DNA from 2 places in the Staphylococcus sp. NRL 16/872 genome. Region 2 is predicted to be linked to the other one. Evidence: predicted binding sites of a transcription regulator. Region 2 holds the regulator's gene; the other holds the start of a gene.

Region 1 (15,637 bases), 270 kb from region 2:
AATATAAAGATTTAGTAGTTAGTGTACGTGTAGGAATGGAAATGGATCGTAGTGAATTGCTTCGTAAATTAGTAGATGTACAATATTCTAGAAATGACATTGATTTCCAGCGTGGTACGTTTAGAGTACGTGGGGATGTCGTTGAAATTTTCCCAGCGTCTCGTGAAGAAATGTGTATACGCGTTGAATTCTTTGGCGATGAAATTGATCGTATTCGCGAAGTCAATTATTTAACAGGTGAAGTGATTCGCGAAAGAGAACACTTTGCTATTTTCCCGGCCTCTCACTTCGTTACCCGTGAAGAGAAAATGAAAATAGCTATCGAACGTATTGAAAAAGAATTAGAAGAACGCTTACAAGAATTAAGAGATGAGAATAAATTACTTGAGGCACAACGTTTAGAACAACGCACAAACTACGATTTAGAAATGATGCGTGAGATGGGCTTTTGTTCAGGTATTGAAAACTACTCTGTTCATTTAACATTAAGACCACCTGGTTCAACGCCATATACATTACTAGATTACTTTGGTGATGACTGGTTAGTAATGATAGATGAATCCCATGTTACCTTACCGCAAATTAGAGGGATGTTTAATGGTGACCAAGCGCGTAAAAAAGTGTTAGTAGATCATGGCTTTCGCTTACCTAGTGCAATGGATAACCGACCGCTTAAATTTGAAGAGTTTGAACAAAAAACGAAACAGTTAGTATATGTATCAGCTACACCAGGTCCATATGAACTTGAACACACTGATGAAATGGTGGAACAAATTATTCGTCCTACTGGCTTATTAGATCCTAAAATTGATGTACGCCCAACGAAAAATCAAATTGATGATTTATTAGGCGAAATTCAAGAAAGAATTGATAGAGATGAACGTGTATTAGTGACGACATTAACTAAAAAAATGAGTGAAGATTTAACAACATATATGAAAGAAGCGGGTATCAAAGTTAATTACTTACACTCAGAAATTAAAACACTAGAACGTATCGAAATCATTCGTGACTTACGTATGGGTACATATGATGTAGTTGTAGGTATTAACTTGCTAAGAGAAGGTATTGATATCCCTGAAGTATCATTAGTTGTTATTTTAGATGCTGATAAGGAAGGCTTCTTACGTTCTAACCGTTCATTAATTCAAACAATCGGTCGTGCTGCACGTAATGATAAAGGTGAAGTCATTATGTATGCCGACAAGATGACGGACTCAATGCAGTATGCCATCGACGAGACACAGCGTCGTCGTGAAATTCAAATGGCGCATAATGAAAAATATGGCATCACACCGAAAACAATTAATAAGAAAATTCATGATGTTATTAGTGCTACTGTGGATAATGATGAAACAAATGAAAAACAACAAACAGAAGTACCTAAGAAAATGACTAAGAAAGAACGTCAAAAAACGATTGAAAATATAGAGAAAGAAATGAAAAAAGCAGCGAAAGACTTAGACTTCGAAAGAGCAACAGAATTGAGAGATATGTTATTTGAATTAAAAGCAGAAGGGTGACAGATAAATGAAGGGACCAAGTATCGTAGTTAAAGGTGCAAGAGCACATAATTTAAAAAATATTGATATTGAACTTCCTAAAAATAAATTAATTGTTATGACAGGGTTATCTGGCTCAGGTAAATCATCACTTGCCTTTGACACGATTTACGCAGAAGGCCAACGTCGATATGTGGAATCTTTAAGTGCCTATGCACGCCAATTTTTAGGACAAATGGATAAACCAGACGTAGATACAATCGAAGGTTTATCTCCTGCTATTTCGATTGACCAAAAAACAACAAGTAAGAACCCACGTTCAACTGTGGCAACTGTAACTGAAATTTATGATTATATTCGTTTGCTTTATGCACGTGTAGGAAAAGCGTACTGTCCAAATCACGGTATTGAAATTGAATCACAAACTGTACAACAAATGGTAGATCGTATTTTAGAGCTTGAAGAACGTACTAAAATTCAAATTTTAGCGCCAGTGATTTCACATAGAAAAGGCAGTCACGAGAAATTAATTGAAGATATTGGTAAAAAAGGATATGTACGTTTACGTGTTGATGGTGAAATCGTGGATGTAAACGAAGTGCCAGAGTTAGATAAGAATAAAAATCATACAATTGAGGTTGTAGTGGACCGATTAGTTGTAAAAGATGGTATTGAAACGCGTTTAGCTGATTCAATTGAAACAGGTTTAGAATTAGCAGAAGGCAACATTACAGTAGACGTCATTGGTGGGGAAGACATTAAATTCTCTGAGAACCATGCATGCCCAATTTGTGGTTTCTCAATCGGTGAATTAGAGCCAAGAATGTTTAGTTTTAATAGTCCATTTGGGGCTTGCCCCACATGTGATGGGTTAGGTCAACGTTTAACAGTTGATGTTGACTTAGTTGTTCCAGACAAGAATAAAAGTTTAAATGAGGGTGCGATTGAACCTTGGGAACCAACAAGTTCTGATTTTTATCCAACATTATTAAAACGTGTTTGCGAAGTTTACAAAATTAATATGGATAAACCTTTTAAAAAATTAACAGATAGACAAAAAGATATATTAATGAATGGTTCTGGAGATAAACAAATAGAATTTTCATTCCATAGCCGAAATGGTGGCACACGTAATAGAACAATGAAATTCGAAGGCGTACTACCTAATATAAACCGTCGCTATCATGAATCCCCCTCAGAATATACACGAGAAGTAATGAGTAAATACATGACAGAATTGCCATGCGAAACGTGTCATGGTAAACGTTTGAGTAAAGAGGCTTTATCTGTTTATGTAGGTGGTTATAATATTGGAGAAGTTGTGGAATATTCCATTAATAATGCTTTACAATATTATGAAAATATTGAGTTATCAGAACAAGATAGAACAATAGCGAATCAAATTTTAAAAGAAATTATTTCTCGCTTATCGTTCTTAAATAACGTTGGTTTAGAATATTTAACCTTAAATCGTTCATCAGGTACTTTATCAGGTGGGGAAGCACAACGTATTCGTTTAGCTACTCAAATAGGTTCTCGTTTAACTGGTGTTCTTTATGTATTAGATGAACCTTCAATTGGTTTGCACCAACGTGATAATGACAGACTCATTGGTACGTTAAAAGAAATGCGCGATTTAGGTAATACGTTAATTGTTGTTGAACATGATGACGATACAATGAGAGCGGCAGATTATCTTGTAGACGTTGGTCCAGGAGCAGGTAATCATGGTGGTGAAATTGTTTCAAGTGGTACCCCAGCTAAAGTAATGAAAGATAAGAAGTCATTAACTGGTCAATATTTAAGTGGTAAGAAACGTATTGATGTACCTGAACATCGTCGTGAAATTACTGATAAAAAAATTAGTATCAAAGGCGCACGAAGTAATAACTTAAAAGGTGTGGATGTAGATATTCCATTGTCTGTTATGACGGTAGTTACAGGCGTATCTGGTTCAGGTAAAAGTTCACTCGTTAATGAAGTATTATATAAAGCTTTAGCGCAAAAGATTAATAAATCTAAAGTGAGACCAGGAGATTATGATGCAATTGAAGGCATCGATCAATTAGATAAAATTATCGATATCGATCAGTCTCCAATCGGTAGAACACCTCGATCTAATCCAGCAACCTATACAGGTGTATTTGACGATATTCGTGATGTCTTTGCGCAAACAAATGAAGCTAAAATTCGTGGATATCAAAAAGGACGTTTTAGTTTCAACGTAAAAGGTGGACGTTGTGAAGCTTGTAAAGGTGACGGTATTATTAAAATTGAAATGCACTTCTTACCAGATGTCTATGTACCTTGTGAAGTATGTGATGGTAAACGCTATAATCGTGAAACGTTAGAAGTCACATATAAAGGCAAGAATATTGCAGATGTATTAGAAATGACTGTAGAAGAAGCGACGTATTTCTTTGAAAATATTCCTAAAATACATCGTAAATTACAAACACTTGTAGATGTAGGTTTAGGCTACATCACCCTCGGTCAACAAGCGACTACACTTTCTGGTGGGGAAGCACAACGTGTTAAGTTAGCCTCAGAATTGCATAAACGTTCTACTGGTCGTTCAATATATATATTAGATGAACCAACAACTGGTTTGCATGTAGACGATATTAGTAGATTGTTGAAAGTGTTAAACCGACTTGTTGAAAATGGCGATACGGTTGTTATCATCGAACATAACTTAGACGTCATTAAAACCGCAGATCATATTATTGATTTAGGCCCTGAAGGTGGGGAAGGTGGCGGTACAATCGTTGCTACCGGTACCCCAGAAGAAATTGCGAAAGTAGAGTCATCTTATACTGGTAAATATTTGAAACCTGTACTGGAACGCGATTCAGTCGAATAAATTTGCAGATGAATTTACATCCTGAATAAAAACTAAATACACTAGTGGTCTTTCCTAAATAAAGTGGCAAAAGAGAAGAAATAATGAGAAAATATTGATTTCTTCGATGCTATTAATAGCACTTCTAAGCCTTTTAGTGGGAAAGACTTTTTTATTTTTAGAGATTGAAAAACAAATTCCCAGTTAAAGCTACATTTTTATATAAATAATGACATCATTTTTGATATGATAGTAGATGAATGAATTCAAGTGAAAAATTTGAGGTGAACTCATGTTAACGACAGAGAAATTAGTCAAATTATTAAATTTAGAACTTTTTACAGGGGAAAAAGGATTACATAAACATATTAAAAATACAGATATATCACGTCCTGGATTGGAAATGGCTGGGTATTTTTCACACTATGCGTCAGATAGAATCCAATTATTAGGAACGACTGAATTATCTTTTTATAATTTACTGCCAGATGAAGAACGACAAGGACGTATGCGTAAACTATGTCGCCCAGAAACACCGGCTATTATTGTGACAAGAGGATTAGAACCACCTCAAGAACTAATCGAAGCATCTCAAGAAATGGACACCCCGTTAATTGTTTCTAAAGATGCTACAACGAGTTTGATGAGTCGTTTAACTACGTTCTTAGAACATGAGCTAGCGCAAAGCACTTCATTGCACGGAGTATTAGTCGATGTATATGGAGTAGGTGTGTTAATAACTGGAGATTCAGGTATCGGTAAAAGTGAAACGGCATTAGAATTAGTGAAACGTGGACACCGTTTAGTAGCTGACGATAATGTTGAAATTCGCCAAATTACTAAAGGTGAACTTATTGGTACTCCCCCGAAATTAATAGAACATTTACTTGAAATTCGAGGTCTCGGTATTATCAATGTGATGACATTGTTTGGTGCAGGATCTATTTTGACGGAAAAACAAATTCGCTTAAATATAAATTTAGAAAATTGGAATAAAGATAAATTATATGATCGCGTTGGTTTAAACGAAGAAACATTACAAATTCTAGATACTGAGATCACTAAAAAAACAGTGCCCGTACGCCCGGGTAGAAACGTGGCCGTGATTATAGAAGTGGCAGCGATGAATTATCGTTTAAATATTATGGGTATTAACACGGCGGAAGAATTTAACCAACGCTTGAATGAAGAGATTTTAAGAAAAGGTAATCAAAGCAAGGAGAAATAAGATATGATGTTTAATTTGAATTATATTGATCCAACTGCTTTTCACTTAGGACCTTTATCTATTAAATGGTATGGGATCATTATCGCCGTAGGTATTCTTATTGGTTATTTTATCGCCCAAGAAAGTTTGAAACATGTTGGTTTACATAAAGATACATTAGTCGATGTCATTTTCTATAGTGCGATCTTTGGCTTTTTAGTTGCACGTATTTATTTTGTGATTTTCCAATGGCCTTACTATATGGAGAATCCGGGAGAAATACCTAAGATTTGGCATGGTGGTATCGCAATACACGGTGGTCTAATAGGTGGATTTATTACCGGGATAATTGTGTGTAAGATAAAGAATTTAAATCCATTTCAAATTGGGGATATCGTCGCACCGAGTATTATTTTAGCGCAAGGTATTGGTCGTTGGGGTAATTTTATGAACCATGAAGCACATGGTGGACCTGTGTCTAGAACATTCTTAGAACATTTACATATTCCAGAGTTTATTATTCGTAATATGTATATAGAAGGTGTTTATTATCATCCGACATTTTTATATGAATCAATATGGGATGTACTAGGATTTATTATTCTCATTACAATTAGAAGACATCTTCGCGTGGGAGAAACATTTGCCCTTTACTTAATATGGTATTCAATTGGACGTTTCTTTGTTGAAGGATTACGAACAGATAGTTTAATGTTAACGAGTCATATACGTGTCGCTCAATTAGTTTCTGCTATCTTAATTATTGCAGGTATTATTTTAATCGTTTATAGACGCATGAAATATAACCCTCCAATTTATAAAAAAGCAGGACCGTTAAATTGGTCTAATAATAAGGTGAATGTTAAATAATGCGACGCTTAACTAAGATTACAAGACAGGCGGTAAATCCATTATGGCGTATTTACCGCTTCGTAAGTTTCCCAAAGACATTTAGAAACACGTTAATTATTGAGGTGTGTCGTTACATACCCAATTTAAAGTTGAAACGATGGATATATATTCATTTTTTGAAAATGAATATCGGCAAACAGACCGCGATTGCATACAAAGTCATGCCAGATATTTTTCATCCTCAATTAATATCGATTGGCAATAATTGTGTAATTGGTTATAATACTACAATATTAACGCATGAAGTTTTAGTGGAAGAATATCGTTATGGCTCAGTAAATATTGGAGATCAAACTTTAATAGGGGCTAACACCACTATCTTGCCAGGTGTAAATATCGGTCATCATGTAATCGTGAAAGCCGGCACTATTGTTTCTAAAGATATCCCAGATAACACTGTGGCATATGGAAATCCGATGCACATACATTATAAATAAAAAGAGAGGTGACAAAGTATGGCACAAAACAACAATAACGTAATATCAATGGTATTTGATGAAGACTTCTATCGTAAAATGGCAGATCAAAAATTTAAACAACAAGATTTTAAAAAAGCAGCGGAGTACTATAAAAAAGTGCTTGATTTGTCACCAAATGATTTCGATATTAAATTAAACTATACGCAGTGTCTTACTAAAATGAATTTAGGTAGCCAAGCTGAGAAGCTTTTTTACGAGAATATTATTAAAAGAGACCATGTAGAAGAAAGCTATTACCAATTAAGTCAATTGAACATCGAACTTAATGAGCCAAACAAGGCCTTCTTGTTTGGTATTAATTATGTGATTTTGACTGAAGACAAAGCATTTAGATCGGAATTAGAACAAACATTTGAAGTTTCTTATATTAGTGAAGAAAAAATTGAATTAGAAGCGCAGTTATTTGCGACACAATTGTTATTCCAATATTTATTTTCACAAGGGCGCTTAGAAGAAGCGCGTGCATATATCTTGCAACAAGATGAAGAAATTCAAGAACATCGTGTCGTACGTAATTTATTAGCTATGTGTTATTTATATTTAAGTGAGTACGAAACGGCAAAAGAATTATTTGAAACCTTGTTAAGCGAAGATAATTCTGATGTACATGCATTATGCCATTATACCTTATTACTATATAACACTAATGAAACTGAAAAGTATCAAAAATATTTAAAGATTTTAAGTAAAGTCGTACCAATGAATGACGATGAAAGTTTCAAATTAGGTATTGTATTGAGCTATTTAAAACAATATGAAGCGTCTCAACAGCTTTTATTACCGTTATATAAAAAAGGTAAGTTTGCTTCTATACAAATGTTTAACGCTTTGAGTTTTAACTATTATTACCTTGGAAATAAAGAACAAAGTGAAGTATTCTGGGAAAAACTGCTACAAATTTCTAAAGTTGATGTGGGTTATGCGCCATGGGTGATTGAAGAAAGTAAACAAATATTCGATCAGAAAATTCAACCATTATTAATGGACGATGATAGTCACTATAGATTATATGGCGTGTTCTTATTGAACCAATTAAACGGTAAAGAAATTCTGATGACTGAAGAAATTTGGTCGGTCTTAGAAACAATGAATGATTATGAAAAACTGTATTTAACTTATCTAGTACAAGGCCTTCATTTAAATAAATTAGATTTTATTCATCGAGGTTTGCTTAAACTTTATAATATTAAGGATTTACGTCAAGATACAGAATTATTTATAAGCTGGATTGATAAAGGCGAAGGATTAATTGCGAATGAAGTCGATTTAAGTGAGGTCGATAGATACGTTGCAGCTCATGTTTATCTTTATCATCGTTACTATGAATCCCATAAAACTAAAAAAGAAATTATAGAATTATTTAATACCTCAAGATACAAATTAGATAACGCCATCAATCAATTATTGAGCATATAAATTTAAGAAACAACGATTATAATATATAATGCGCATGATAAGAAAAAGGTAGGAGGCATAAAAATGACTGAAGTAAACTATGATGTTGCAATTATCGGTGCTGGGCCCGCTGGCATGACAGCAGCAGTTTATGCATCACGTGCTAACTTAAGCACTGTTATGATTGAAAGAGGAATGCCGGGTGGACAAATGGCAAACACTGAAGAAGTGGAAAACTTCCCAGGCTTTGAAATGATTACTGGTCCGGATTTATCAACTAAAATGTTCGAACATGCGAAAAAATTTGGTGCTGAATATCAATATGGTGATATTAAATCAATTGAAGATAAAGGTGACTACAAAGTCATTAATTTAGGTAATAAAGAAGTCACAGCACACGCTGTAATTATTTCTACCGGTGCAGAATATAAAAAAATTGGTGTACCTGGTGAACAAGAACTAGGCGGCCGTGGCGTAAGTTACTGTGCAGTATGTGATGGCGCATTCTTTAAAAATAAAAACTTATTCGTAATTGGTGGCGGTGACTCTGCAGTTGAAGAAGGCGCGTTCTTAACTAAATTCGCAGATAAAGTTACAATTGTACACCGTAGAGACGAATTAAGAGCTCAAAAAATATTACAAGATCGTGCATTTAAAAATGATAAAATCGACTTTATTTGGAGCCATACACTTAAATCAATTAATGAAAAAGATGGTAAAGTAGGTTCTGTTACCCTAGTATCTACTAAAGATGCCTCAGAACAAACATTAGATGCTGACGGTGTATTTATCTATATTGGAATGAAACCTTTAACTGCGCCATTTAATAACTTAGGTATCACAAATGATACGGGTTATATCGTTACTAAAGATGATATGACAACATCAGTGCCAGGTATTTTTGCAGCTGGTGATGTAAGAGATAAAGGTCTTCGTCAAATTGTTACAGCTACAGGTGACGGTAGTATTGCTGCTCAAAGTGCAATCGATTATATTGAAGAATTAAAAGATAAAGCAGAAGCTTAAGTAAAGAATCAAGCTAGAATAATGCCTCTATGAACTTTTTTGATGGGCATTGTTCTAGCTTTTTTATTTTGAAAATAAAACCCAATAAACAAGTGGTGTCGTTAGTTACCTTCTCTAGAACATGTGATATTATGAAAGTGAATAAATATTTATGTGTACGTATAAGAAATAAATATAGACTAACTGGGCGGTGTTCATAATGATAAATCAAGTAGACAATGAAACAAGTGAAAAAATAAGTAAGAGTGAATTATTAGTAGTGACCGGATTATCAGGCGCTGGTAAATCTGTAGTCATTCAATGTCTAGAAGATATAGGCTTCTTCTGTGTAGACAATTTACCACCTATTTTATTACCAAAATTTGTAGAACTAATGGAACAGGGAAACCCATCATTACAAAAAGTAGCGATTGCTATTGATTTGCGAGGTAAAGAATTATTTGCTTCATTAGTAGAAGAAATTGATGCGATTAAAAGTCGTAATGATGTCATCGTCGACGTGATGTTTTTAGAAGCGGATACAGAGAAACTCATTTCAAGATATAAAGAATCTCGACGTGCTCATCCATTAAATGAAAACGGGCAAATGTCACTTATTGATGCTATTCTTGAAGAAAGACAATTACTATCTAGAATTCGTACTTTTGCAAATTATATAGTAGATACTACAGATTTAAAAACTAAAGAATTGAAAGAAAAAGTGAAAAAGAAATTTAAAGATGAAAGTTTCAAGTCATTTAGTATTAATGTGACAAGTTTTGGATTTAAACATGGTATTCAAATGGATGCTGATTTAGTATTTGATGTGCGTTTCTTGCCGAACCCATATTATGTAGAAGACTTAAGACCGATGACGGGGGAAGATGAGGCAGTTTATAATTATGTTATGAAATGGAAAGAAACAGAAATCTTTTTTGAAAAGTTAATGGACTTACTAAAATTCATGGTTCCAGGCTATAAAAAAGAAGGGAAAGCTCAGTTAGTTATTGCGATAGGTTGTACAGGTGGACAACATCGTTCAGTAGCGTTAGCTAAGCGTATTGGTCAAGAACTAGGAGACATTTTTGATTATAATGTTTATGTTCATCACAGAGATGCACATATTGAAAGTGGCGTGAAAAAATGAAACAGTTAAAAATCGTACTAATAGGTGGTGGGACTGGCCTATCAGTATTAGCTAGAGGGTTAAGAGAATATCCTATTGATATTACAGCCATCGTTACGGTAGCTGATGACGGGGGAAGCACTGGGAAGATTCGTAACGAAATGGATATTCCTGCGCCAGGAGATATTCGTAACGTGATTGCGGCACTTAGTGATGCCGAACCTATATTAGAAGAATTATTTCAATATCGCTTTGAAGAGCATCAAATTGAAGGACATTCACTTGGGAATCTTTTATTGGCTGCACTGACTAATATTAAAAATGACTTTGGTCATGCGGTTAAAGAATTAAGTAAAATCTTAAATATTAAAGGTAAAGTCATACCGTCTACAAATACTAATGTCATGTTAAATGCCATTTTAGAAGATGGAGAAGTCGTAAGAGGAGAATCTAAAATCCCTCAGAAGAATAAAAAAATTGAGCGTGTATATTTAGAACCGTCCAATGTTGAACCTATGGAAGAAGCGATTGATGCATTAGAAGAAGCGGATTTAATTGTACTAGGACCAGGTTCTCTATACACTAGCGTCATTTCCAATTTATGCGTCAAAGGAATGTCAGATGCTATTTTGAGTTCTAAAGCACCTAAACTTTATATTTCTAATATTATGACACAACCAGGAGAAACAAATCAGTATGATGTTTTAGATCATATTGAGGCTATTCACGATCATGCTGGCAAACAATTTATTGATTACGTGATTTGTAGCGATGAGAAATATGATGAACAAATTTTAAGGCATTATAAAAACCGCAATGCCCAACCAGTAGTGATGAACGAAGATGATTTAACAAAAAATAACATTAAAATTATTACATCTACAAACTTGGTAGAAGTGTATGATGACTATTTGGTGCGTCATAATACTAAAGTACTCGCTAAATTAATCTATGACTTAGCTCTTGAATTAACAAGTACAATTCAATTTAAACCTAAGAAATAATATATCGTTTTTACCCTTTAAAAATTATGATAAAATAGAGGACATGTGTGTATAATCGTTGAGTTACGATAACTTAATGAATTTTGGAATGTTAATTACATATATTTATGACAATGATTAGAAAGGAAGGTAAATGAGGCGATGAGTTTTGCATCAGACATGAAAAATGAATTAACCCGTATTGAAGTAGATGAAAGCAACGCAAAAGCGGAACTTAGCGCATTAATTCGTATGAATGGTGCCCTCAGTCTATCTAATCAACAATTTGTAATTAATGTTCAAACTGAAAATGCGACAACAGCACGTCGTATTTATTCATTAATTAAACGAATATTTAATGTTGAGATTGAAATATTAGTGCGTAAGAAGATGAAATTAAAGAAAAATAATATTTATATTTGTCGTACTAAAGTAAGAGCTAGAGAAATTCTTGACGAACTTGGAATTTTAAAAAATGGCATCTTTGTACATGATATTGATGCAAGTATGATTAAAGATGATGAAATGCGTAGAAGTTACTTACGAGGGGCATTTTTAGCGGGTGGTTCAGTAAATAATCCAGAAACATCTTCTTACCATCTAGAAATATTTTCACAGTATGAGAATCATTCTGAAGGTTTAACTAAGTTAATGAATAGCTATGGCCTAAATGCGAAACACTTAGAACGTAAAAAGGGCAGTATAGCTTATTTAAAAGAAGCAGAAAAAATCTCTGAATTCCTAAGTTTAATAGGTGGTTATCAAGCATTATTAAAATTCGAAGATGTGCGCATAGTAAGAGATATGAGAAACTCAGTAAATCGCTTAGTCAACTGTGAAACCGCTAATTTAAATAAAACAGTTAGCGCTGCGATGAAACAAGTACAAAGCATCCAACTTATCGATGAAGAAATCGGCATAGAGAATCTTCCGGATCGATTAAGAGAAATTGCTAAATTACGTGTTGAACATCAAGAAATTTCATTAAAAGAACTAGGGGAAATGGTCTCAACTGGTCCTATTTCTAAATCAGGTGTTAATCATCGCTTGAGAAAATTAAATGAACTAGCTGATAAAATTCGTAGTGGCGAGAATATAGAATTATAAATATGAAGCAAGGTGTTTTTGGAATAGTAATCAAAAATACCTTTTTTTATTGAAGAATGTTGTTGAATAAAAGCATAAAAGAAACTCAAGATTAAAAATCTGATTTCCTTTTATGCTTTTTATTTATTAATCTAAACTTGTTTTTAACTTATTAGTTTAAAGCCTTTAGTATTTCTTGCTTATTAGACCATTTAAGAATTGAAACGCCTTCATAATCAGCAGCCTGTTTTACCCGAGAAGAAACACTATTTTCAATATCATTTGCAATTATAAACATTTCAGATTCTAGGTTATTTCTATTAGGTCTGTTAGGCTTTACATCTCTATAAGCAAAAGCATCAGAAGTTATTTTATTAAAGTCTAAATTGTTTGCAAAATTCAAAAGTTTTTCAGGCTTATTTTTTTTAGCAGGTAATATAAAATCTATAGTATATTTTATACCTGACTCTCCAGCTACGGCAACATTCGCTGTTCCAGTTATATCTTCATTGAATAAAAAGTCGAAAACTTCTTCATAAAATAGACTTGAAACATTTGATTTGCTTGTTAAAGTTAAATCATAAATTTTTAAAATTCCTTGAATTAAATTATGTTTAGATTGGGCAAAAGTATCGTTTTGGACGTAGGATATTATTTCATCGTCATCCAATGTCAAATTAAATTGATTCATAATTGAACTAATTAATTTTTTTCTAGTTTTAGTATTTATATCAATACCAGACATTTTTAGCTCATTTAACGTTAAGCCATCATCAGAAAGTAGTAATTCATTATTATTTAATATATCTACATATATTCTAATGTAATCATTTAAATGATTTTTAAAAGGAGTGGTGATTTCAGTAGAGCCATCAAGCTTTTTATAACTATAACGTTGTTTAAGCCAACTAAAATATTCATCCATTTTTTGCTCAATAATTTCCACTTTAATCACTCCTTTCTATTATAGTAACTTTGGGATAATTATAGCATTTTTGTGATGGATATTTGTATAATCCATAAAGAATTCTAAAGAATCCATTAACTCATCTTCCAATTCTTTATTTGACAATTTTGATAAGGGGATAGCTATTCTACCGTTATCATATTCTTCTGAAAAAATATGAAGGTGTGGTGTTGGAATTCTAGTATCATTGGGGGGATTAGAATGATCAGAACCATTTACATCAAAACGTACCATTAAACTTTTTTCAGTGGCGCTGTGAAGTAATAATGTTAGATTATCTTTATTTCTGTGGCCTTTTCTATTTACTATCAAAGTAAATTTCTCATCTTTATCTATATAATGAATTAATTTATGATTAGACTGTTGACCCACTCCTGCCAATTTTATAATTTCTTGTTCAAAATCCTTAATCATCTTTAACAAACGATTATAGCTTTCGTTTTCCATAAATTTATCTCCTTTAAAAAATTGTATTAACAGCAAATGAAACAATTAAGTATTCTATTAATAAATGATGTTAAGAACTTAGCAATATTCTTTTGTATTTAAAGTATTATTTAATTCTTTAAAAGGATACCTATTATTTGTATAAGACTGCTATGATTTTCCAAAAAATATTATCATAAAAGCTCCTTGAGTTATAGTTGATAAATTTATTATATAAAAACTTTTTAATAAGTAAGGTGTTTTGTGATTAATTATTGCTTATTGAAATTTTTACTTGATAGCTTTAGCAATGTGAGAAAGGTTTTGAAAGGAAAGACGTAAGTACTCTAAAAAGAGTCTAAAATTTAGTGTGATTTAGTACTTATTTAAAAGGGAAAATAAAATAACGACTTCATAATAACGTTCTAGTTTAAAAATCATGTTATTAAAAACTATTAGTCCCCCCGAGAGGAATCGAACCTCTATTATAAGAACCGGAATCTTATGTGCTATCCATTACACTACGGGGAGAGAATATTAAAAGCCTAATTTCTGTACTATTTGTGATTTTAAAAGTACAATCTGTATGTATGTTTATAGTAAAAAAATTAAAAAAATGCGTCAATAGTTAATTTTTGACCATATTTGACTTTTGTTGTAAAATGAGTACAACAGTTAATTACAAGGAGGAAATATAAATGAATTTAATTCCTACAGTTATTGAAACAACAAATCGTGGCGAACGTGCTTACGATATTTATTCACGTTTATTAAAAGACCGTATCATCATGTTAGGTTCAGCAATTGATGATAACGTAGCAAACTCAATTGTATCACAATTATTATTCTTACAAGCTCAAGACTCTGAAAAAGATATTTATCTATATATTAACTCTCCAGGCGGTAGCGTGACTGCTGGATTTGCGATTTATGATACTATCCAACACATCAAACCAGATGTACAAACAATTTGTATTGGTATGGCTGCTTCAATGGGTTCATTCTTATTAGCTGCTGGTGCAAAAGGTAAACGTTTCGCATTACCTAACGCTGAAGTAATGATTCACCAACCATTAGGTGGTGCTCAAGGTCAAGCAACTGAAATCGAAATCGCTGCTAACCATATCTTAAAAACACGCGAAAAATTAAACAGAATTTTAGCTGAACGCACAGGTCAAAGTATTGAAAAAATTCAAAAAGATACTGACCGTGATAACTTCTTAACAGCTGATGAAGCTAAAGAATATGGTTTAATTGATGGTGTAATGCAACCCGAAGATCAAAATAAATAAGTTGAATAAATATTTAAGAGGGAGCGCTGTACCTGGCGCTCCCTCTTTTTAAATTCTATCTCGAATTTTTTGATGATTTTAACAATAATCGTACTGATACAAGGAATAAAAGTATGCCTATGATAAGGAAAAAAATAGACATTAAAGTAATAATTATATCATTTTCAAAAGCAAATATACCATTTAAGATAAGAAAAACACTTGCAATAATAAGTAAAATATAGGTTAACTTGTTGTCATTCATGATATCAAACTCCTATGATTACTTGCTAATTAAGTCTTCAAGCGCTACCTTCAGGTTAGGATATTTGAAATCAAAATCTAACGCATCAAGTTTATTAGGTAGAACTTTTTGCGTGTCTAATACAACTGTAGACATTTGTCCTAAAGCTGCTCTCATTATACAGCCTGGAAC
Region 2 (15,637 bases):
AGCAGCTGGTGGGGTAGCACGTAGCGCTAATCCTAAAATTGTTGAAGAAGTTATGAATGCAGTATCTATTCCTGTTATGGCTAAAGCACGTATTGGTCATATTACTGAAGCACGTGTATTAGAAGCTATGGGTGTAGACTATATTGATGAATCAGAAGTGTTAACTCCAGCTGATGAAGAATATCATTTAAGAAAAGATCAATTCACTGTACCTTTCGTTTGTGGTTGCCGTGATTTAGGTGAAGCAGCACGTCGTATTGGCGAAGGGGCAGCAATGTTACGTACTAAAGGTGAACCTGGAACTGGTAACATTGTTGAAGCAGTAAGACATATGAGAAAAGTGAACTCTGAAGTAAGTCGTTTAGTAGTGATGAATGATGACGAAATCATGACTTATGCTAAAGAGTTAGGTGCACCATTTGAAGTATTAAAACAAATTAAAGATAATGGTCGCTTACCAGTAGTTAACTTTGCGGCTGGTGGTGTAGCAACACCTCAAGATGCTGCTTTAATGATGGAATTAGGCGCTGATGGTGTATTCGTTGGTTCAGGTATTTTCAAGTCAGACGATCCTGAGAAATTTGCTAAAGCAATTGTTCAAGCTACAACTCATTACCAAGATTATGAATTAATCGGTAAATTAGCAGCTGAATTAGGTACTGCTATGAAAGGTTTAGATATGAACAAAATTTCATTAGAAGAACGTATGCAAGAGCGTGGTTGGTAAGATATGAAAATAGGTGTATTAGCTTTACAAGGTGCCGTGCGTGAACATATTCGTCATATCGAATTAAGTGGTCATGAAGGCATCGCAGTGAAAAAGGTTGAACAATTAGATGAAATAGATGGTTTAATTCTTCCTGGGGGTGAATCTACCACTTTAAGAAGACTTATGGACCTCTATGGCTTTAAGGAAAAGTTACAACAATCTGATTTACCAATGTTTGGTACATGTGCAGGATTAATTGTACTTGCGAAAGATGTTGAAGGTGAAGCAGGATATTTAAAAAAATTAGATATTACTGTTGAACGTAATTCATTTGGTAGACAGGTTGATAGTTTTGAAGCTGAACTTGATATTAAAGGCATTGCTGAAGATATAGATGGTGTATTTATTCGTGCACCACATATTTCTAGCGTAGAAGATGGTGTAGAAGTATTAAGTTCTGTAGGTGACAAGATTGTTGCCGTTAAACAAGGAAACTATTTAGGGGTATCGTTCCACCCTGAATTAACTGATGATTATAGAGTGACACAATACTTTATTGATCATATGATTAAGTAATATAAATTATGAGAAGGCGCTCAAAAAGGGCGTCTCCTTTTTCAAATATAAAAAATAAAAACCTAGAACTTAAGCGTTCTAGGTTTATTTATGCGCTAGATTAAATGAAGAATCCAGCGATTGCTGCTGAGATAAATGACACTAATGTCGCACCGAATAATAGTTTAAGACCAAAGCGAGCTACGACGTCACCTTTCTCAGAGTTAAGTGATTTAATGGCACCTGAAATGATACCGATTGAACTGAAGTTAGCGAATGATACTAAGAATACTGAAGTAATACCTTTCGCATGTTCAGAAACACCTTTTAAGTGACCTAATGATTGCATTGCAACGAATTCATTAGATAATAATTTAGTTGCCATTATTGAACCTGATTTGACAGCGTCTTCCCAAGGTACGCCAGCTAAGAAAGCTAATGGAGCAAAGATAAATCCAATTAATGTTTGGAAATCCCATTTAATTGCGCCACCAGATATTAAACTAAAGGCACCACTTACTAATCCGTTTAATAATGCGATGATAGCGATATAACCGATTAACATAGCGCCAACGATAACAGCAACTTTAAATCCATCTAAAATGTATTCCCCTAACATTTCGAAGAAGGATTGTTTCTTCGTTTCACTTTCATCTACTAATAATTTGTCGTCTTCTTCATTAACTTTATATGGATTAATGATTGAAGCGATAATGAAACCACCAAATAAGTTTAAGACAACGGCGGTTACAACATATTTAGGTTCAATCAATGTAAAGTATGCACCGATGATTGATGCTGATACGGTAGACATTGCTGAAGCTGTTAATGTGTATAAACGTTGTTTAGGAATGTAAGGTAACTGTTGTTTTAATGAAATGAAAACTTCAGATTGTCCTAAAATGGCAGCGGCTACTGCATTGTAAGATTCTAAACGTCCCATACCATTAATTTTAGAAATTAAGAAACCTAACACGTTAATGATCCAAGGTAAAATTCTAGTGTATTGTAAGATACCAATTAATGCTGAAATGAAGACGATTGGTAATAAAACACTGAAGAAGAATGGTGGGTTCTTAGGATCTACAAATTTAAATCCACCAAATACGAAATTGACCCCTTCTGCTGCTTTTTGTAATAAGTAATTAAACCCTTCTGAGATACCACCGATTACCGTGATGCCTGCTGTTGTTTTTAATAAAATAAACGCGAAAACAAGTTGGATGACTAACAATATCCCCACATATTTCCAGCGGATATTTTTTCTGTCAGAGCTAAATAAAAATGCAAGTGCTAAAAAGAAAATTATCCCTATAATCCCAATAAGAATATGCATGATTCTACTCCTTTAAATTTTTACTTTACCTTATATAATACAATAAATTAGTTTAAGTAACATCATAATTTTTCAAATTATAAAAACAAATTGGTTGAAAAAGGTCAAAGATGCTCATATAATATAGTCAAAGAAGGTCAAAAGAGGTGGTAAATCATGCACAACATGTCTGACATCATAGAACAATACATTAAAAAATTATTTGAAGAAACTAATGAAGATGTGGTAGAAATCCAAAGAGCAAATATTGCTCAACGTTTCGACTGTGTACCTTCTCAATTAAATTATGTCATTAAAACAAGATTTACAAATGAACATGGCTATGAAATAGAAAGTAAACGTGGTGGCGGAGGTTATATCCGAATCACAAAAATTGAAAATAAAGATGCGACAGGGTATATTAATCACCTAATGCAACTTATCGGTCCATCTATTTCACAACAACAAGCGTATTACATTTTAGATGGTCTGTTAGATAAAAATCTGATTACCGAAAGAGAAGCTCGAATGATACAAGCTGTTGTTGATCGTGAAACTTTAAAAATGGATGTTGTTGCGAGAGATATTATTAGAGCAAATATTTTAAAACGTTTATTACCAATTATTAATTACTATTAATAGAAAAAGCGAGGTGTCTATGTGTGCTTTGCGAAAATTGTCATTTAAATGAAGCAGAGGTTAAACTCACAGTTAAAAGTAAAGAAGGCACTTCTGAAAAGTGGGTATGTTCGATTTGTGCTCAAGGAGATAATCCTTGGCAACAAAATGAACCTACGTCATCGCATTCCCAGTTCCAAGATGATATAGAAGAAGCATTTGTGGTGAAACAAATTTTACAACATCTTGCTACCAAACACGGGATTAATTTTCATGAAGTGGCTTTTCAAGAAGAAAAACGATGTCCAACATGTAATATGACGTTAAAAGATATAGCGCATGTAGGGAAATTTGGATGTGCAAATTGTTATGCGACATTCAAAGATGACATTATAGATATTGTGAGACGAGTACAAGGTGGACAATTTGAACATGTAGGCAAAACACCTCGATCTTCTCATAAAAAACTAGCTATAAAAAAACAAATTGAAGAAAAAACAAAATACTTAAATATATTAATAGAAGACCAAAATTTCGAAGAAGCTGCTGTAGTACGAGATGAAATTAAAGCTTTAAGAGATGAGAGCGAGGTGGGACCTCATGAGTGATATTAACGCTCACATTAGTGAATGGATGAAAGAAACTTCTGAAGCGCCTATTGTTATGTCATCACGTATTCGTTTAGCGCGTAATTTAGAAAATCATGTCCATCCATTGATGTTTCCATCTGAGCAATCAGGTTTTAGAGTGATTAATGAAGTTCAAGATGCATTGCCTGAGTTAACTTTGATGAGATTAGATACGATGGATCAACAAAATAAAATGAAACTTGTGGCGAAACATCTTGTTAGTCCTGAATTAATTAAACAACCTGCCTCAGCAGTGTTATTAAATGAGAATGAATCGATGAGTATCATGCTTAATGAAGAAGATCATATTCGCATTCAAGCAATGGGAAGTGATTTGTCATTACATGAGCTATATGCAGAAGCATCTGAAATTGATGACCAACTCGATGAAAAGGTTGATATAAGCTACGATGAGCATTTAGGCTATTTAACGACTTGTCCTACTAATATAGGTACAGGTATGAGAGCAAGTGTCATGCTTCATTTACCTGGCTTATCTATTATGAAAAGAATGAATCGTATTGCTCAAACAATTAATCGTTTTGGATTTACGATTCGAGGTATATATGGAGAAGGTTCACAAGTTTACGGACATATTTATCAAGTTTCAAATCAGCTAACACTTGGTAAAACAGAAGAAGAAATTATTGATAATTTAACAGAAGTTGTTCAACAGATTATTAATGAAGAGAAACAAATTCGTGAACGTTTAACTCAGTATAATGAACTTGAAACATTAGATCGTATCTATCGTTCATTAGGTATATTACAAAATAGTCGAATGATATCAATGGAAGAAGCGTCTTATCGATTAAGTGAAGTGAAATTAGGCGTGGATTTAGGCTATCTATCGTTAAATAATTTTAAGTTTAATGAACTGATGGTTAGCATCCAATCCGCATTTTTATATAATGACGAAGATGAAACAGTATCTGTCAATGAACGACGAGCAGATATTTTAAGAGAACATACAAAATAGGAGGTATAGAACGATATGCTATTTGGTAGATTAACTGAACGCGCACAACGTGTATTAGCACATGCGCAAGAAGAAGCAATCCGTTTGAACCACTCAAATATAGGTACAGAACATTTATTACTTGGTTTAATGAAAGAACCTGAAGGTATCGCAGCTAAAGTGTTAGAAAGCTTCAATATTACTGAAGATAGAGTGATTGAAGAAGTTGAAAAATTGATTGGTCACGGCCAAGAACAAACAGGTACGCTTCATTACACACCAAGAGCGAAGAAAGTCATTGAGCTCTCTATGGATGAAGCTAGAAAGTTACACCATAACTTCGTAGGTACAGAGCATATTTTATTAGGTTTAATCCGTGAAAATGAAGGCGTAGCAGCTCGCGTCTTTGCCAATTTAGATTTAAATATTACAAAAGCACGCGCACAAGTAGTGAAAGCATTAGGTAGCCCAGAAATGAGCAATAAAAATGCGACAGTAAATAAATCTAATAACACACCGACTTTAGATAGCTTAGCACGTGATTTAACAGTAATTGCTAAAGATGGTACGTTAGATCCAGTCATTGGTAGAGATAAAGAAATCACACGTGTGATTGAAGTATTAAGTCGTCGTACTAAAAATAATCCTGTTTTAATTGGTGAACCTGGCGTAGGTAAAACAGCTATTGCGGAAGGTTTAGCGCAAGCTATCGTTAATAACGAAGTGCCTGAAACATTAAAAGATAAACGCGTGATGTCATTAGACATGGGAACCGTTGTAGCAGGTACAAAATATCGTGGTGAATTTGAAGAGCGCTTGAAAAAAGTAATGGAAGAAATTCATCAAGCAGGTAACGTCATTTTATTCATCGATGAATTACACACATTAGTAGGTGCTGGTGGCGCTGAAGGTGCTATCGATGCTTCAAATATTTTAAAACCAGCCTTAGCACGTGGTGAATTACAATGCATCGGTGCTACTACATTAGATGAATACCGTAAAAACATTGAGAAAGATGCAGCCTTAGAGCGTCGTTTCCAACCTATTCAAGTGGATGAACCTACAGTAGAAGATACAATTGCTATTCTTAAAGGTTTACGTGATCGCTATGAAGCACATCATCGCATCAATATTTCAGATGAAGCACTTGAAGCGGCTGCAAAATTAAGTGACCGTTATATCTCTGATCGTTTTTTACCGGACAAAGCCATAGACTTAATTGACGAAGCAAGTTCAAAAGTAAGATTAAAAAATCATACAACACCTAATAACTTAAAAGAAATTGAACAAGAAATTGAAAAAGTGAAAAACGAAAAAGATGCTGCTGTTCATGCACAAGAATTTGAAAACGCAGCCAACTTACGTGATAAACAAACAAAATTAGAGAAGCAATACGAAGATGCTAAAAATGAATGGAAAACATCTCAAGGTGGACAATCTACTTCATTATCTCAAGAAGATATCGCTGAAGTCATCGCTGGCTGGACTGGTATTCCATTAACTAAAATTAACGAAACAGAATCTGATCGTTTATTAAACCTTGAAGACACATTGCATCAACGTGTCATTGGACAAAAAGACGCTGTGACTTCAATTAGTAAAGCCGTACGTCGTGCTCGTGCTGGATTGAAAGATCCTAAACGTCCGATTGGTAGCTTTATCTTCTTAGGACCTACTGGTGTAGGTAAAACAGAATTAGCTCGTGCATTAGCTGAGTCAATGTTCGGTGAAGATGATGCTATGATTCGCGTTGATATGAGTGAATTCATGGAGAAACATGCAGTGAGCCGTTTAGTCGGAGCACCTCCAGGTTACGTAGGTCACGATGATGGTGGTCAATTAACTGAAAAAGTTAGACGCAAACCTTATTCAGTTATTTTATTCGATGAAATTGAAAAAGCACATCCAGATGTGTTTAACATCTTGTTACAAGTACTTGATGATGGTCATTTAACGGATACTAAAGGACGTCAAGTTGACTTCCGTAATACAGTGATTATCATGACATCAAACGTAGGTGCACAAGAATTACAAGACCAACGTTTCGCTGGTTTCGGTGGCGGTTCTGAGGGCCATGATTACGAAACAATTCGTAAAACTATGATGAAAGAATTGAAAAATGCGTTCCGTCCAGAATTCTTAAACCGTGTCGACGATATTATCGTCTTCCACAAACTTACTAAAGATGAATTGAAAGAAATCGTAACAATGATGGTTAATAAATTAACTAAACGTCTTTCAGAACAAGATATCGACATCGTTGTAACGGATAAAGCTAAAGAGAAAATTGCTGATGAAGGATATGACCCTGAATATGGTGCACGTCCATTAATTAGAGCGATTCAAAAAACAATCGAAGATAACTTAAGCGAATTAATCTTAGAAGGTAACCAAATCGAAGGTAAAGAAGTCATGATCGACCATGATGGTAACGAATTTAAATATGATATTCGCGAAAAAAGTAATGATGAGGCAACTGAAGAAGAACCGACTTCTGACGTTGAAGCATAAACAGTTATGATAAGGTCAAGGCGATACGTCTTGACCTTTAATTTTTTACTCCTTTTCTTTTTTTATCTTTACATTTGTCATTATTAATCGATACATATAAAATAGATTTGTTCATAGAAAAATCGGAGGTGCAATTTTGGCCAAAAAGAAAGTGATTTTTGAGTGTATGGCTTGTGGCTACCAATCACCTAAATGGATGGGTAAGTGTCCTAATTGTGGTGCCTGGAATCAAATGGAAGAGATCATTGAAAAAGCTGCAAACCCTAAACATGGCGTTAAAGCGAAAGAATCTAGCGCTAAAGTACAAAAATTAAATAATATTAAGCACGAAGCAACACCAAGAGTACAAACAGAATCTAAAGAATTTAATCGCGTTTTAGGTGGAGGCATCGTCAGTGGCTCGTTAGTGTTAATTGGCGGAGATCCAGGTATTGGTAAATCTACGTTATTACTACAAATTTGTGCATCACTATCACAAAAATTAAATGTTTTATACATTACTGGTGAGGAATCATTGAATCAAACTAAGTTACGTGCAGATCGACTAGAAGAAGATTCAAGTAATTTAAATGTTTTAGCTGAAACAGATTTAGAAATGATTCACCAAACTGTACAACAAGAACAACCAGATATTTTAGTTGTGGATTCTATTCAAACAATATATCACCCTGAAATTAGTTCAGCACCTGGTTCTGTTTCACAAGTGCGTGAAAGCACACAAAGTTTAATGAATATTGCTAAACAAATGAATATTGCTACATTTATAGTAGGACATGTGACTAAAGAAGGACAAATTGCTGGTCCACGATTATTAGAACATATGGTAGATACAGTACTGTATTTTGAAGGTGATGAACACCACGCTTATCGCATTCTGCGAGCCGTTAAAAACCGTTTTGGTTCTACGAATGAAATGGGTATTTTCGAAATGAAACAAAGTGGATTAAAAGGCGTACAAAATCCTTCTGAAATGTTTTTAGAAGAACGTTCTACTAATGTTCCAGGATCTACTATTGTGGCAACGATGGAAGGAACGCGGCCATTACTTATTGAAGTGCAAGCTTTAGTGACGCCAACTACATTTAATAACCCAAGACGTATGGCGACGGGTATTGATCACAACCGCTTAAGTTTGTTAATGGCAGTATTAGAGAAAAAGGAAAATTATTTATTACAACAACAAGATGCTTATATCAAGGTAGCAGGTGGGGTACGTTTAACTGAACCTGCAGTAGACTTAAGTGTGATTGTGGCTACTGCCTCAAGCTTTAAAGATAAAGCTGTAGATGGACTCGATTGCTACATTGGTGAAGTTGGTTTAACAGGTGAAGTCAGACGTGTGTCACGCATTGAACAACGTGTGCAAGAAGCGGCGAAATTAGGGTTTGAAAGAGTGATTATTCCTCAAACTAATATTGGAGGTTGGACATTCCCAGAAGGTATTCGCGTAGTAGGTGTGTCAACTGTACATGAGGCTTTAAAATATGCGTTTAAAGCATAATTAAGACAGCTAAAGAGGTGAGAGTTATGAGAGTATTGAAGGGTATAGTCGTGATTATCTATATCATTCTTGGTACAGCGTTTGGTATTTTATTAATACCCGAGATACTAAAGGATTTAAATATAAAAGATTATCCTATTTTAACCAATTACTATATTGATGGTTTGATAGGCATCGTATTGTTTTTCTTAATATTTGGGTTGTTTATCAATAAAGTAACTAAAACATTAAAGAAGGTAGAACAATGGATTCTACAACGTAGTGCAGTCGAAATATTATTTGCCACACTTGGTCTTATTATTGGTTTATTCATCTCTGTAATGGCTTCTTTTATTCTTGAAATGATTGGCAATTCTATTTTAAATCATTTAATACCCCTCATTATCACGCTACTACTATGTTATTTAGGGTTCCAATTTGGTTTGAAAAAACGCGACGAAATGCTTATGTTTTTGCCGGAGAATATGGCGCGTTCAATGTCTAAAAATAATGTTAGTGCGGCACCTAAATTACTAGATACAAGTGCGATTATTGATGGACGTATTCTAGATGTTATACGTTGTGGGTTTATCGATGGTGAAATTTTAATCCCTCAGGGTGTGATTAATGAACTTCAAGTAGTAGCCGATGCTAATGATAGCGTAAAGCGTGAAAAAGGCCAACGTGGTTTAGATATTTTAAATGAACTTTATGATTTAGATTATCCAACACGTGTGATCCATCCTCAAAAGTCACATAGTGATATTGATGAATTATTAGTGAAATTGGCACAATCTTATCATGCGCATGTAATTACCACAGATTTTAATTTAAATAAAGTATGTCATGTGCAAGGAATTAAAGCATTAAACGTGAATGATTTATCTGAAGCGATTAAACCAAATGTACATCAAGGGGATCACATTAACATTTTATTAACTAAAATGGGTAAAGAACCAGGTCAGGGTGTAGGATATCTTGATGACGGTACCATGGTTGTTGTTGATAATGCTAAACAACTCGTTGGTAAACAGGTGGAGTTGGAAGTCATCAGTCTATTGCAAACATCATCTGGTCGTATTATTTTTGCTAAAAAATTAGGTGACGTTAATTAGTGTAGTTAAGCTAGTTAGCTATTAAGAATGTAGAATTGACATGAAACGCATGCGAGATGTGTGAGTATGTGAAAGCACTAAAGATGCATGGGTTTCATGAGAAATGCTAGCTGTTGAGGGCACTCTTTTCAAAAAATAAAAATTGCTCTATATCGAGATGACGTGAGACTTATCAAAGTGTTGATTTAGTGCTACAATAGTGTAGAAATGTGACGTTTTATCTAAGTATAGAGTGGGTGAGGAAAGTTATTCGAAAACGCGTCTTTATAGATAGTTTGGGATAGCTTTTTTCTAATGGAAGAAGATGTTTCTGAGGCGACAATAGTGTGCCCTGTGGTTAGATGAACCGTGATTGATTAATGAATAATTATTAGGAGTGAATATAATGAGTGAACGTATAAGAGTTAGATATGCGCCGAGTCCAACTGGATATTTGCATATTGGTAATGCGAGAACGGCATTGTTTAACTATTTATTTGCTAAGCATTATGATGGGGATTTCGTAGTGCGTATTGAGGATACTGATAGTAAACGTAACCTTAAAGATGGTGAAGCTTCTCAATTTGAGAACTTAAAATGGTTAGGTTTAGATTGGGATGAATCAGTGGATAAAGATAATGGTTATGGTCCATATCGTCAGTCTGAACGTGGTGATATTTATAATCCATTAATTCAACAATTATTAGATGAAGATAAAGCATATAAATGTTATATGACTTCAGAAGAGCTTGAAAAAGAACGTGAAGAGCAAATTGCACGTGGTGAGATGCCTCGCTATGGTGGTAAACATGCGCACTTAACTGAAGAAGAGCGTCAACAGTTTGAAGCGGAAGGTCGTCAACCATCTATTAGATTCCGTGTGCCACAAGATAAAACTTATACGTTTAATGATATGGTTAAAGGCGAAATTTCATTTGACTCTAATAACATTGGCGACTGGGTTATCGTGAAGAAAGATGGTATTCCAACATATAACTTCGCTGTAGCAGTTGATGATCATTATATGGAAATTTCAGATGTTATTCGTGGCGATGACCATGTGTCTAATACACCTAAACAATTAATGATTTATGAAGCATTTGGTTGGGAACCACCTCGCTTTGGTCATATGTCATTAATCGTTAATGAAGAACGTAAGAAATTAAGTAAACGTGATGGTCAAATTTTACAATTCATCGAGCAATATCGTGATTTAGGTTATTTACCTGAAGCGTTATTTAACTTCATTACATTATTAGGTTGGTCTCCTGAAAGCGAAGATGAGATCTTTTCTAAAGAAGAATTTATTAAGATTTTTGATGAAAAACGTCTTTCTAAATCACCTGCAATGTTTGATAGACAAAAACTTGCTTGGGTTAACAACCAATACATGAAAGAAAAAGATAACGAAACAGTATTTGAACTTGCGTTACCTCATTTAATTAAAGCAAACTTAATTCCTGCTGAACCTAGTGAAGAAGATAAAGAATGGGGCCGTAAACTGATTGCGCTTTACCAAAAAGAAATGAGTTATGCTGGCGAAATCGTACCATTATCAGAAATGTTCTTTAAAGATATGCCTGAATTAGGTGAAGAAGAACAAGAAGTGCTTAATGGTGAACAAGTACCTGAATTAATGTCTCATTTATACGGCAAATTAGAAGTTTTAGAACCATTTGAAGCTGCAGAAATTAAGAAAACAATTAAAGAAGTTCAAAAAGAAACTGGCATTAAAGGTAAACAATTATTTATGCCAATTCGTGTAGCTGTTACAGGCCAAATGCATGGTCCTGAATTACCAAATACAATTGAAGTATTAGGCAAAGATAAAGTTTTAACACGCTTGAAAAAACACGTTTAAAATAAAGGTCTGGACAAAAGTGTTTAGGATTTGAGCAGAACCGAAAAGCGAGCAAAACTGAATTTCAAGTTTTGACGAGTCTTTGAGTCCCCAACTTGCTTTGCTTGTAGAATTTCTGAAGGAAATTCTCTGTGTTGGGGCCCCGCTGCCGAGAATCCTGCTTTTGGGAAGCCGTGAATAAAAGGTCTGGACAAAAGCGTTTAGGATTTGAGCAGAACCGAAAAGCGAGCAAAACTGAATTTCAAAGTGGATGTATCTTTGTGCTTGAAATTTTACATTAAAGCTCATATGATTAGGTTACACATGAAACAAAGGATTAGTAAATATCAGATAATGTATTCAGAGAGTGTGCGGGAGCTGCGAGCACATCATTATCAATATTGAATGCACCTTTGTGTTAACTATCAATTGAATATGTAAATGAGTATGATAAAGAGGCTGTCTTGAAAGATGGGATGTCTTTATCTAAATACAGAGTGGAACCGTGCGGTAGCGCCTCTAACATATATGTGTTAGAGGTGCTTTTTTATTAACTAAAATTTAGATTAAGTAGTCGTGATTGTGAAATTAATTACTTTTTAAAACTGAGGGGGAGACAGTCTTGATAAAAAGAATTAGAGACGATGTGAAAATGGTATTTGAACAGGACCCAGCAGCACGTACAACATTTGAGGTTATTACAACTTATGCTGGTTTACATGCAGTATGGAGTCACTTAATTGCGCATAAATTATATAACAAAAAACGATATGTCCTTGCTAGAATCATATCTCAAGTTTCTCGCTTCTTTACAGGAATTGAAATTCATCCTGGTGCCAAAATTGGGAAACGTTTATTCATCGACCATGGTATGGGTGTCGTAATTGGAGAAACATGTACAATTGGCGACAATGTAACGATTTATCAAGGTGTTACATTAGGCGGTACGGGTAAAGAAAAAGGAAAACGTCACCCAGATATTGGCGATAATGTGCTGATTGCGGCAGGTTCAAAAATATTAGGTAATATTCAAATAGATTCTAATGTTAATATCGGGGCGAATTCAGTCGTATTACAATCTGTGCCTAGTTATACAACTGTAGTAGGTATTCCAGGTCATATTGTGAAACAAGAAGGAAAACGTATCGGTAAAACATTCGATCACCGTAATTTACCGGATCCATTATATGAACAAATTAAACAACTAGAAAAACAACTTGAAAAAGCTAAGAACGGAGAGATTAAAGATGATTACATTATATAATACATTAACGCGTCAAAAGGAGACGTTTGAGCCTATCGAACCAGGTAAGGTGAAAATGTATGTATGTGGTCCAACAGTATATAACTACATTCATATCGGTAACGCGCGTCCAGCTATTAATTATGACGTTGTACGACGTTACTTTGAATATCAAGGCTATGAAGTGACATATGTTTCAAACTTCACAGATGTTGATGATAAATTAATTAAACGCTCAAAAGAGCTTAATGAAAGTGTACCTGAAATCGCAGATAAATATATTAAAGCATTTTATGAAGATGTCGGTGCTTTAAATGTGAAGAAAGCTTCTTCAAATCCTCGAGTAATGGACCATATGGACGAAATTATTTCCTTTATCAAAGAGCTAGTAGACGAAGGTTATGCATACGAAAGTAACGGAGATGTTTACTTTAGAACACGTCAATTTGATGGTTATGGTAAATTAAGTCACCAATCTATTGATGACTTAAAAGTAGGTGCCAGAATTGAAGCGGGTGAACAAAAAGAAGACGCGCTAGATTTCACTTTATGGAAAAAAGCAAAACCAGGTGAAATTAGTTGGGAAAGTCCATTTGGTGAAGGACGTCCAGGCTGGCACATCGAATGTTCAGTAATGGCTTATCATGAACTAGGTAAAACCATTGATATTCATGCCGGTGGTTCAGATTTACAATTCCCTCACCACGAGAATGAAATTGCGCAATCTGAAGCACATAACCATGCACCTTTTGCGAACTACTGGATGCATAATGGTTTCATCAATATTGATAATGAAAAAATGAGTAAATCGTTAGGTAACTTTATTTTAGTGCATGACATTATTAAAGAAGTTGATCCAGATGTACTACGTTTCTTCATGATCAGTGTGCATTATAGAAGCCCAATTAACTATAACTTAGAATTAGTGAATGCTGCGAAAAGTGGCTTAGAACGTATTCGTAACAGTTATAAATTAATTGAAGAACGTGAGGCAATTGCAACAGATATTGCAGATCAGTCTGAGTATATCGAACAAATCGATGTTATTTTAGAACAATTTGAAACAGTGATGAATGATGACTTTAATACTGCCAATGCAGTAACTGCTTGGTATGATTTAGCGAAACTTGCGAATAAATATGTATTAGAGAATACTACATCAACACAAGTAATTGCGCGTTTTAAAGAAGTTTATCATATTTTCAGTGATGTTCTTGGCGTGCCACTTAAAGGTACAGATTCAGAAATGTTGTTAGATGAAGATATTGAAAAGCTTATCGAGGAACGAAATGAAGCACGTAAAAATAAAGATTTCGCACGAGCTGATGAAATTAGAGATATGTTGAAAGAACAAAATATTATTTTAGAAGATACGCCTCAAGGTGTGCGTTTCAAACGTGGTTAATATGGAACCGAAATTATTGAATCCTTTAACGTTAGCATATATGGGCGATGCAGTATTAGATCAACATGTCCGACGTTATATTGTATTAAAATTACAAAGTAAACCCAATCGTTTACATCAAATGGCTAAACGCTACGTTTCTGCTAAAAGTCAGGCGCAAACATTGGAAAAGTTAGTTGACGCGCAATGGTTTACGGACGAGGAATTGGACATCGTTAAAAGAGGGCGTAATGCTAAAAGTTATACCAAAGCTAAAAATACAGATATACAAACATATCGTAAAAGTTCAGGCTTAGAAGCCGTGATAGGATTTTTATATTTAGATCATCAAGAAGATAGATTAGAAGCGTTGCTTGATGTAATTGTTCAATTAGTCAATGAAAGGGAGTGAAATCAGTGGAAGATATCGTAATTGTTGGTAGACACGCTGTTAAAGAAGCGATTGTCTCTGGACATACCATCAATAAAATTTGGATTCAAGAAGGCATAAGAAAACAACAAATTAATGACATCTTACAAAATGCAAAAGAACAAAAATTAATTGTTCAAACAGTGCCAAAATCGAAATTAGATAATTTAGCAAATGCACCTCATCAAGGGGTGGCAGCATTAATTGCACCATATGAATATGCAGATTTCGATCAATTTGTTAAAGCGCAAAAAGAAAAAGAAGGTCTATCTACAGTTATTATTTTAGATGGTCTTGAAGATCCACATAACTTAGGATCTATTCTAAGAACTGCTGATGCTAGTGGTGTCGACGGTGTCATCATACCTAAGAGACGTTCTGTTGCCTTAACTCAAACAGTGGCTAAAGCCTCTACTGGTGCCATTCAACATGTACCAGTAATGCGAGTGACTAATTTAGCTAAGACAATCGACGAGTTAAAAGATAATGGTTACTGGGTAGCTGGTGCTGAAGCGGACAATGCTACTGATTATCGTAATATGGAAGCAGATATGGCATTAGCGATAGTAATTGGCAGTGAAGGTCAAGGTATGAGTAGATTAGTAAAAGATAAATGTGATTTCTATATTAAGATACCAATGGTTGGTCATGTTAATAGCCTTAATGCATCAGTAGCAGCCAGTTTAATGATGTATGAAGTGTACCGTAAAAGACATCAACTCGGAGATAACGCATGAAGGATAGATATTTAATTATCGACGGCTATAATATGATAGGACAATCTCAAGAATTAAGTAAGATTGCACGTGAGAACTTACAAGAAGCACGAGAACAATTACTTGATGAAATAGCAAATTATAACGCTGTTGTG

What was found. The regulator CtsR, encoded in region 2, represses protease genes until heat stress. The targets are predictions, from matches to a motif close to ATGGTCAATAAAGGTCAAACA.
Region 1: the regulator CtsR is predicted to act here: its motif matches at 14,563-14,583, upstream of clpP (ATP-dependent Clp endopeptidase proteolytic subunit ClpP).

The regions. Positions count from the first base shown of each region.
Region 1 is NZ_CP119327.1:2,017,956-2,033,592, reverse strand. Features, by position in the region: gene uvrB (excinuclease ABC subunit UvrB) at 1-1,523, shown strand, start outside; gene uvrA (excinuclease ABC subunit UvrA) at 1,531-4,365, shown strand; gene hprK (HPr(Ser) kinase/phosphatase) at 4,637-5,572, shown strand; gene lgt (prolipoprotein diacylglyceryl transferase) at 5,576-6,421, shown strand; gene MT340_RS10145 (acyltransferase) at 6,421-6,900, shown strand; gene MT340_RS10140 (tetratricopeptide repeat protein) at 6,919-8,358, shown strand; gene trxB (thioredoxin-disulfide reductase) at 8,422-9,363, shown strand; gene rapZ (RNase adapter RapZ) at 9,563-10,489, shown strand; gene MT340_RS10125 (gluconeogenesis factor YvcK family protein) at 10,486-11,472, shown strand; gene whiA (DNA-binding protein WhiA) at 11,614-12,558, shown strand; gene MT340_RS10115 (DUF1828 domain-containing protein) at 12,710-13,483, opposite strand; gene MT340_RS12910 (DUF6978 family protein) at 13,502-13,951, opposite strand; tRNA gene MT340_RS10105 (tRNA-Arg) at 14,390-14,461, opposite strand; gene clpP (ATP-dependent Clp endopeptidase proteolytic subunit ClpP) at 14,629-15,222, shown strand; gene MT340_RS10095 (hypothetical protein) at 15,278-15,466, opposite strand; gene MT340_RS10090 (TIGR01777 family oxidoreductase) at 15,485-15,637, opposite strand, start outside.
Region 2 is NZ_CP119327.1:2,288,600-2,304,236, reverse strand. Features, by position in the region: gene pdxS (pyridoxal 5'-phosphate synthase lyase subunit PdxS) at 1-727, shown strand, start outside; gene pdxT (pyridoxal 5'-phosphate synthase glutaminase subunit PdxT) at 731-1,285, shown strand; gene MT340_RS11420 (NupC/NupG family nucleoside CNT transporter) at 1,386-2,600, opposite strand; gene MT340_RS11415 (CtsR family transcriptional regulator) at 2,757-3,218, shown strand; gene MT340_RS11410 (UvrB/UvrC motif-containing protein) at 3,242-3,805, shown strand; gene MT340_RS11405 (protein arginine kinase) at 3,798-4,805, shown strand; gene MT340_RS11400 (ATP-dependent Clp protease ATP-binding subunit) at 4,821-7,295, shown strand; gene radA (DNA repair protein RadA) at 7,432-8,796, shown strand; gene MT340_RS11390 (PIN/TRAM domain-containing protein) at 8,823-9,890, shown strand; gene gltX (glutamate--tRNA ligase) at 10,276-11,730, shown strand; gene cysE (serine O-acetyltransferase) at 12,332-12,973, shown strand; gene cysS (cysteine--tRNA ligase) at 12,957-14,357, shown strand; gene MT340_RS11370 (Mini-ribonuclease 3) at 14,359-14,748, shown strand; gene rlmB (23S rRNA (guanosine(2251)-2'-O)-methyltransferase RlmB) at 14,754-15,503, shown strand; gene MT340_RS11360 (NYN domain-containing protein) at 15,500-15,637, shown strand, end outside.